4 regions of the Devosia sp. A449 genome follow, and region 1 is predicted to be linked to each of the others. Evidence: predicted binding sites of a transcription regulator. Region 1 holds the regulator's gene; each other region holds the start of a gene.
What was found. Region 1 encodes LexA, which represses DNA repair genes until DNA is damaged. Its sites were predicted from a motif close to TGTTCNNNNTGTGTTCNG; they were not measured.
Positions count from the first base shown of each region.

Region 2: a site for LexA is predicted at 885-902, ahead of ACX3OW_RS16395 (2'-5' RNA ligase family protein). Genes of this name have one in related genera too.
Region 3: a site for LexA is predicted at 950-967, ahead of ACX3OW_RS00505 (helicase-related protein). Genes of this name have one in related genera too.
Region 4: a site for LexA is predicted at 867-884, ahead of recA (recombinase RecA). Genes of this name have one in related genera too.

Region 1 is NZ_JBTMWU010000002.1:549,473-551,676, reverse strand. It holds gene ACX3OW_RS08565 (molybdopterin molybdotransferase MoeA) at 1-338, shown strand, start outside; gene lexA (transcriptional repressor LexA) at 426-1,139, shown strand; gene ACX3OW_RS08555 (NUDIX hydrolase) at 1,187-1,600, shown strand; gene ACX3OW_RS08550 (cold-shock protein) at 1,861-2,073, shown strand.
Region 2 is NZ_JBTMWU010000006.1:131,927-134,130, reverse strand. It holds gene ACX3OW_RS16400 (acyltransferase family protein) at 1-254, shown strand, start outside; gene ACX3OW_RS16395 (2'-5' RNA ligase family protein) at 258-872, opposite strand; gene guaA (glutamine-hydrolyzing GMP synthase) at 1,047-2,204, opposite strand, start outside.
Region 3 is NZ_JBTMWU010000001.1:105,063-107,266, reverse strand. It holds gene ACX3OW_RS00510 (DUF3108 domain-containing protein) at 1-66, shown strand, start outside; gene ACX3OW_RS00505 (helicase-related protein) at 1,070-2,204, shown strand, end outside.
Region 4 is NZ_JBTMWU010000002.1:290,998-293,201, forward strand. It holds gene araD1 (AraD1 family protein) at 1-677, opposite strand, end outside; gene recA (recombinase RecA) at 967-2,040, shown strand.

The sequences.
Region 1 (2,204 bases):
CGCTGATCTTCGGCCTGCCCGGAAATCCGGTCTCCGCCATGGTCACCGCCATGGTCTTCATCCGCCCTGCCCTCCGCGCCTGGCTCGGCCACCCCGAACCCACCCCCTGGCACCTTCCGCTGGCTGGTCCGACCCCACCCAATACTGCCCGCCGCCACTTCATGCGCGCGCAGCTATTGCACACAGCTAACGGCTTGCAATTGCTGCCTATTTCGCAAACCGACAGCGGCCATACCTCGTCGCTGGCGCGCGCCGATATGCTGATTATCCAGCCCGAAAACGACCCCGGCCAACCCGCCGGCACGCTAGTCGAAGCCCTCCCCGTGGACGGTTTCTGACAGTAAAAGCCCAAGGGATATTGCAGAACATAACTGGAACACGTATGGTCGTTCCGTCTATGTTCCGATTCTGCTCCCGAGGGGTCCATGCTCACGCGCAAACAACACGAGCTGCTGATGTTCATCCACGAGCGGATGAAGGAAAGCGGTATTCCACCATCCTTTGATGAGATGAAGGATGCGCTCGACCTGGCATCCAAATCGGGCATCCACCGGCTGATCACCGCACTCGAGGAACGTGGCTTCATCCGCCGCCTGCCCAACCGGGCCCGGGCATTGGAGGTGGTCAAGCTCCCCGATTCGATGAACCCATCGCTTGGCGGCCGCAAGACCCGCTTCGAGCCCTCGGTCATCGAAGGCAATCTGGGCAAGGTGGCGTCGCCCCCCTCGCGCATGTCGGCCGCTGATGACTATGCAAGGCCGATCGCCATCCCGGTCATGGGCCGCATCGCCGCCGGCACGCCGATCGAGGCGATCCAGACCCATTCCCACACCATCATGGTGCCGCCCGAAATGCTGGGCAGCGGCGAGCATTACGCGCTCGAAGTGCGCGGCGACTCGATGATCGATGCCGGCATTTTCGATGGCGATACCGTGCTCATCAAGAAGCAGGATGTCGCCAGCACCGGCGAGATCATCGTTGCTCTGGTAGATGATGAGGAAGCAACCCTTAAACGCCTGCGCCGCAAGGGGAATACAATCGCGCTGGAAGCGGCCAATCCCGCCTATGAAACCCGCATTTTCCCGCCTGACCGGGTCAAGGTGCAGGGTCGTCTGGTTGGACTTTTGCGCAAATACTGAGCCGACGGCTTTGACCTTTGGCCGGCATGACGGGCATAAATCCTCGCATGCCGGCTCCCATCGAAAAGCTTTGCCCTGTGCTGCTCCGCCCCACGTCTGACGGGCCGGAGCTGCTGGTGTTTCGGCATCCGCTCGCCGGCGTACAACTGGTCAAGGGCACGCTTGAGGCTGATGAGACTATCGCCACCGGAGCGCTCCGCGAACTGGCCGAGGAGTCCGGCCTCACCCAAGCCATTGTGACGTCCGACCTGGGCAGCAGCCTTGCTATCGCTCCCGATCAACTCTGGCATTTTGTGCGCGTTGAGGCCGGACCGCTGGAATCACGCTGGCTTTTTGACACCGCGGATGATGGCGGCCACCGCTTTGCTTTTTTCTGGTGGCCGCTGGCGGCCGAGCCGGGTCCCGACTGGCACCCGATCTTCGTCCGGGCGCTGGCCCATATCAGGGCGGCGTTGGCGTAGCCCACTGCCGGTGTGGCGGGGATGAACAGCAAGCAGGCAGGCGGTTTGCTTGGGCTGCTGCATTGTTCTTGCAACCACTATTCGCGAGACCTTGCAATCGGCGCCATTTCGTGCCACATAGTGGGCATACGTTTTCAGCCTAAGTCGGCTGCCTAATGCCGGCGTGCCGGACCGTGGCTTCCTTCTCTACCATGCGAACGTTATTTTCCTTTGGCGTGTTGCCATTGGATAACCGCTCGTAAGAGCACAAGGAAACTATCATGTCCGTCATCACCGGCACCGTCAAATTCTTCAACACCACCAAGGGCTTCGGCTTCATTTCGCCTGAAAATGGCGGCAAGGATGCCTTCGTCCACATCTCCGCTGTTCAGCGTTCGGGCCTGCAGGGCCTGTATGAGAACGACAAGGTGACCTACGAGCTCGAGACCGGCCGTGACGGCAAGGAATCGGCAACGAACCTGACCCTGCTCTAGTTAGCAAGGCGAGCGCGCTTCGGCGCTGCTCGGTCAAGGGCCACCGCGTGAAAGCGCGGTGGCCCTTTTCTTTTGCGGGTTCTATCCCGCGCTGACCGGCAAAACAAAAGGCCCGCATCGAAATGCGGGCC
Region 2 (2,204 bases), on a different contig from region 1:
TGATCCACGAAAATATCGGCATCAGCTTCCTGACCACGCTGGATATCTATCTGCCGGCCCAAATCGCTCTGGTGCTGGCGATGATCTCGACCTTCTGCATTGCCGTGGTCTTCGCCCATCTGGTCGAACACCGCTTCCGCAAGCCCGTCGAAAAACTGGCCATGACCATTCTGGATTGGCTAGGCAACCAAGGCCGCGGCCTGAGCCTCCTGCGCAACGCCCCGCTGGCCGTTGCACCCGCAGCGGCTGAATAGGCATTAGCCCAGCACCCACTCTCCCAGATAGTCCGGCCGTCGCATTCCCGGCGTGGTGTGCACCAGCCAGAATGCCCGCACCGGCCAACGATAGGCCCGCCGTAGCGGTGTCTCTGGCAGCCGCTCGGGGCTGTACCAGATCGTCAGATGCGGCACGACCTTGCGCGGCCCAACCGGCAGGCCGAGCCGCTGCAGCTGTTGCCGAATGTCGCCATAGAGCCCCAGCAAATCATGCGCGCCATTACTGCAGGTCAGCACGGTTGGAAATTGCCTTCGCCCGCCCGTTCCGGCTCGCTTGCCGGACAAGCTCAGCACCTGGTCAAAACTGACGGTGAACCCCGGCCGCCGCACGGCCCCGCCAGCCTCAAGCGCTTCGTCCAGCCGATCCTGCGTAATTTCCCGGCCTTGCTGCACACAGTGGAGCGAGACATGCAGCCGATCGGCTCGTACCAGATTGCGCGCCCCAACACGCCGTGCCAGCAGCATCGCGCCGCGTTCAATGTCCTGCGCCACGGCCGGCGGCGGCACCAGGGTGAAATAATAGCGATGGTCCAGCGCCCGCTGGGTCGCTGCATCTTGAGGCGGCGCGCCGCCGAAAAGCTCCAACTGCATATCCATGATGGCACCGTTTGTTCTCTATTTGTTCTAAAATAGAGCGGCCGCAATGGAGCGTCAATCGTGTCATAGATCACGATCTGATCCCGCGAGGGCGGGATCGACATGTGGTTAGGGCAGGCTGGCGCTTCCCGCCTGCGCGGGAAGCTGGGACGTCTCAGCTAAACTAGCCGCGGCTTATTCCCACTCGATGGTGCCGGGCGGCTTGCTGGTCACGTCATAGACGACGCGATTGATGCCGCGCACTTCGTTGATGATGCGGGTGGCGGTCTTGCCGAGAAAGTTCATGTCGAACTGGTAGAAATCGGCAGTCATACCATCGACCGAGGTCACCGCGCGCAGCGCGCAGACGAACTCATAGGTCCGCCCGTCGCCCATGACGCCGACGGTCTGCACCGGCAGCAGCACGGCAAAGGCCTGCCAGATCTTGTCATACTGGCCCGACTTGCGGATTTCATCGAGATAGATGGCGTCGGCCCGGCGCAGCAGGTCGAGTTTTTCCGGGGTGATGCCGCCGGGGCAACGGATGGCGAGGCCCGGACCGGGGAAGGGGTGGCGGCCGATAAAGCTCTCGGGCAGGCCCAGCTCACGGCCCAGCGCCCGCACTTCATCCTTGAACAGCTCGCGCAGCGGCTCGACCAGTTCCATATTCATGCGCTCGGGCAGGCCACCCACATTGTGGTGGCTCTTGATGGTCACCGAGGGACCGCCGGTGAACGACACCGATTCGATCACGTCGGGATAGAGCGTCCCCTGGGCCAGGAACTTGGCGCCGCCGAGCTTCTTGGCTTCCGCCTCGAAGGTTTCGATGAACAGCCGGCCGATGATCTTGCGCTTGGTCTCGGGGTCCGACTGGCCCTCCAGCTCGCTCAAAAACACCTTGGACGCGTCCACATGCACCAGCGGGATATTGTACTGGTCGCGGAACATGGTGACGACCTGTTCGCTCTCATTGAGCCGCATCAAGCCGTGGTCGACATAGATGCAGGTCAGCTGGTCGCCGATGGCTTCGTGGATCAGCACGGCAGCGACCGAGGAATCGACCCCGCCCGACAGCCCGCAAATCACCTTGTTGCTGCCGACCTGGGCGCGGATCTTCTCGACCATCTTGCTGCGATAGGCCGACATGGTCCAGTTGGACTCGATGCCGCAAATCTGGTGGACGAAATTGGCGTAGAGCTTGCCGCCGTCCGGGGTGTGCACCACTTCGGGGTGGAACTGCACCGCCCAAATGCGGCGCGCCTCATTGGCGATCATGGCATAAGGCGCGTTGGCCGAGGTGCCGACGACCTCAAAGCCCTCGGGCAGGGCCACGACGCGGTCGCCATGGCTCAT
Region 3 (2,204 bases), on a different contig from region 1:
TATCGCGTGCTGCTCGGCACCAATATGGGCGATCTGTCGATGGTGCTGACCAGCCTGACCCAATAGGTCCCGTCCCGCTTCGGGACGGTCAACGGCTTTATTACCAATTTTGCCCCGCCATAGTGGCTGCGGCCGTGGCCATAGAGGTTAACGGCCGCCGGCCGGGCGCGGATTTTCGCGCAATGTTCTGCTCACAAACGGGCAGAATCGGCCGAAATTAACCCTTTTCTAACCAAGGTGAACCGGTTTGCGCCGTGCCGGCGCCGGCGCGACGTCATTTCGGCCCCTCTTGTGTCCCAGCCCGCTCCCGCCACCACATCTGGCCGTGAACAAACCCGCATTTTGCCTGTTCGCCCGATTCTGTCCCTGTTCGTTCCCGGTTTGGTTCGATGGTGAACGGAGCGGCGGATGGGCGGGCGATTGTGTCCAGATATGGGAATGGTGATGACCCCCGATCTCGCAGTCGACACCCTCCCCCTTGCGGGGAGGGATCAAGGGTGGGGGTGAGTCACGGGCACGGCGCTTGCGGCGAGATACCCCCACCCGGCTCGATCACGGACTTAGCGAAGGGCTAAGTCCTATCTCGCTGTCCCTCCCCGCAAGGGGGAGGGTGGGCCGACTGCGCGTGCGGTAGAATTGCCCCCGCCTGTCCCACTCCGGCACGGTCAATTGCCTGTTTCCTCAATTTGCGTCGCGCCGCCCCATAGCCGCCGCACCCCGCGTCATAAATCTGCCAAAAATCTTTGCCAGACAAGGATTTACCGCGCGTTTACTTTTGCCCGTTTCCGGCCGAAATTAACCTGCCGGTAACCAAGCTGAACGGATTTTTGGCTGTTTCCCGGTCGCAGCCCCGATTTCGCCATCCTCTGGTGTCCGAAGCCGCTGCCGCTACCACTGCTAGCCGTGAACGAAACCAGATTCTGTGAGTCGCGCCGATTCGGTGCCGTTTCGTTCCCTGCTTGTTCCTGCCGTTAACCGGCGTGGCAAAAGGGTCGCAAAGCCTGTCCTTTCTTGGGACAAACGCCGGACCATCTCGCAACCGCCATCGTGACCGCCTACATTGTCGGCAATGACTTTCGCGCCCCCTCAGTCGGTCAAGGCGATTCTTGGCCCCACCAATACCGGCAAGACCTATTTTGCCATCGAGCGCATGCTGGCCCATCCCACCGGGATGATCGGCCTGCCGCTGCGTTTGCTGGCGCGCGAGGTGTATCAGCGCTGCGTCGAGCGGGTGGGCGAGGGCGCGGTGGCGCTGGTGACCGGCGAGGAGCGCATCGTGCCGGCGCGGCCGCGCTTCTGGGTCTGCACCGTCGAAGCCATGCCGATGGATATCCGCGTCGATTGCGTCGCCATCGACGAAATCCAGACCGCCACCGATTTCGACCGCGGCCATGTGTTTACCGACCGCATCCTGCATGCGCGCGGCAGCAGCGAAACCCTGCTGCTCGGCGCCGCCACCATGGAGCCGGTGATCCGCCGGCTATTGCCGCATTGCGAAATCATCGACCGGCCCCGGTTTTCCCACCTGACCTATGCCGGGTCGAAGAAAATCTCGCGCCAGCCCGAACGCAGTGCCATCGTCGCCTTCTCGGCGCGGCAGGTCTATGCCATCGCCGAATTGATCCGGCGCGAGCGCGGCGGCGCCGCCGTGGTGATGGGGGCGCTCAGCCCGCGCACCCGCAATGCCCAGGTGGAACTGTATCAGAATGGCGATGTGGATTTTCTGGTCGCCACCGATGCCATCGGCATGGGGCTGAACCTCGATATCCACCATGTCGCCTTTGCCGATGACAGCAAATTCGATGGCCATACCAGCCGTCCGCTGACCCCGGCCGAGCTGGGCCAGATCGCCGGCCGTGCCGGTCGCCATGCCCGCAATGGCACCTTTGGCGTCACCGGCGGCACCGAGGGATTCGATGAAGAAATGGTCGTGGCGCTCGAAACCCACGACTTCGCTCCGGTAAAAGTGCTGCAATGGCGCAACAATCAGCTGGATTTCAGCTCCATCGATGCGTTGCGCTATAGCCTCGAAGCCACCCCCGACCACCGCAGTCTGACCAGGGTGCCGATTGCCAAGGATCAGCATGCCCTCGAGTTCGTTGCCCGCAATGAGGCGGGTAAGCTGGCCCGGGGCCTCGATGGGGCGCGCCTGCTGTGGGAGTGCTGCCAAATCCCTGATTATCAAGGGATTTCGCCGGCCAATC
Region 4 (2,204 bases), 260 kb from region 1:
AGATCGCCGACCCGCAATTCCGGCCCAAAGGCGCAGGCGCGCAGCTTGGAATGGGCCAGGAACAGGTAGTTGATCCGCTCGGTCACGTGATCGGAAAACTCATTGGCCAGGGCAAAGCCCAGCCGGCGCGGCTGGCCGTTCTGGTCGATGAGATAGATGCCGGCGATTTCCGGCTCCTCGCCGGCGTCGAGGGCAAAGCCGGGCGAGGGAATCGGATGGCCCGGATTGACCACCGAATAGCCATTGCCCTTGTAGAACCACTCCGGCTGTACGCCCTTGAGGCCGTTGGCCGGCTTGCCGCCTTCGACGCCCATGCGGAACATCTTCATCGAGTCGGTGAGGGTCTCTTCGGCTTTGGCGCCGCTGGACTGGTGCATGGCGTCGCGCGTGGCGGCCGAGCCGAGATGGGTGAGGCCGGTGCCGGTCAGATAGAGATGGGCTGGATCGGGATGGTCGACCGGCGCCAGCATGCGGCCTTCGGCCAGGATGGCGGTGCGGTCCACGGTCTCGCCAAGCCCCTGTTCGGCGACCAGCGCCCCCAGCCCGATATTGCGGGCGAGGGCTGCGCTGGCCAGCGCGTAGACACTGGTGGCGCCAGTAACGACGCGGGCCACCCCGTCCTGCACCGCGCCCACGGCGCGTTCGCCGTTTGGATCAAAAAACTGGATCAAATTCATGGCGCGGCTCCTTCGCTAGGCCCTTATGGCGCGATCGCTGGCATAAAGCGCAACATGGAACGGTCAGGCAAGTCAAAAATCATACTTATTGTGCGCGGGCCTGACGGGGCGGTCCGGCATAGACTGTCGCCAGGGCCGGGCGATTCTGTGGCCAGATGCCGATGTTCTCATTTTGTCCCTTGACAGCACAAGAACAAGATGAGAACAAATAGCGTACATTCAATGCATGACCACCTGCGGTGCCCGCGCGTTGCGCAGCCTCCAAGAGCGTGGAATAAGGAGAGAATAGATGGCGAACGCGTCGCTTCGTGTAGTTGAAGGTGGATCGATGGATAAGGACAAGGCACTTGCTGCGGCGCTCAGCCAGATTGAGCGCAATTTCGGCAAGGGCTCAATCATGCGCCTGGGTGAGGCGTCGGCGATCGAAGTGGAGGCAATCTCCACTGGCTCGCTCGGTCTCGACATCGCCCTGGGCATTGGCGGCCTGCCCAAGGGGCGAGTCGTGGAAATCTTCGGGCCGGAAAGCTCGGGCAAGACCACGCTGGCGCTGCATGTCATCGCCGAAGCCCAGAAATCCGGCGGCATCTGCGCCTTTGTCGACGCCGAACATGCGCTCGATCCGATTTATGCCCGCAAGCTCGGCGTCAGCGTCGATGATCTGCTGATCTCCCAGCCCGATACCGGCGAGCAGGCGCTCGAAATCACCGATACGCTGGTGCGCTCCGGTGCCATCGACGTGCTGGTGATCGATTCGGTCGCTGCGCTCACCCCGCGCGCCGAACTCGAAGGCGAAATGGGCGACTCGCTGCCGGGCCTGCAGGCTCGCCTGATGAGCCAGGCCATGCGCAAGCTGACCTCGTCGATCTCCAAGTCGAAATGCCTGGTCATCTTCATCAACCAGATCCGCATGAAGATCGGCGTGATGTATGGTTCGCCCGAAACCACGACCGGCGGCAACGCGCTCAAGTTCTACGCTTCGGTACGCCTTGATATCCGCCGTATCGGCGCCCTCAAGGACCGCGAGGAAATCGTCGGCAACCAGACCCGTGTCAAAGTGGTCAAGAACAAACTGGCCCCGCCATTCCGTCAGGTCGAGTTCGACATCATGTATGGCGAAGGCATTTCCAAGACCGGCGAATTGCTCGATCTGGGCGTCAAGGCGGGCATTATTGAAAAGTCCGGCGCCTGGTTCTCCTGGGACAGCCAGCGTCTGGGACAGGGCCGCGAGAATGCGCGCCAGTTCCTCAAGGATAATCCGGAAGCAGCGGCCACCATTGAGCGTGGCGTGCGCGAAAGCTCGGGTCTGCTGGGCGAAGTGCTGCTGGTATCCGGTGGTGACGACGCGGCGGATGACGGCGAATAAGACGACCTTCCCATGCAGGGATTTTTCGAGGCATCGCGCAAGCGGTGCCTCTTTTTGTTGCCGGCAAGCCCTAATAGGGCAGCAATGCTGGACATTCCTGTTGGCCGCACGATAGAAAGCTGCCGACCTTTTCTGCGGCGCCATCGCGCCAACTCCCGAGTGAA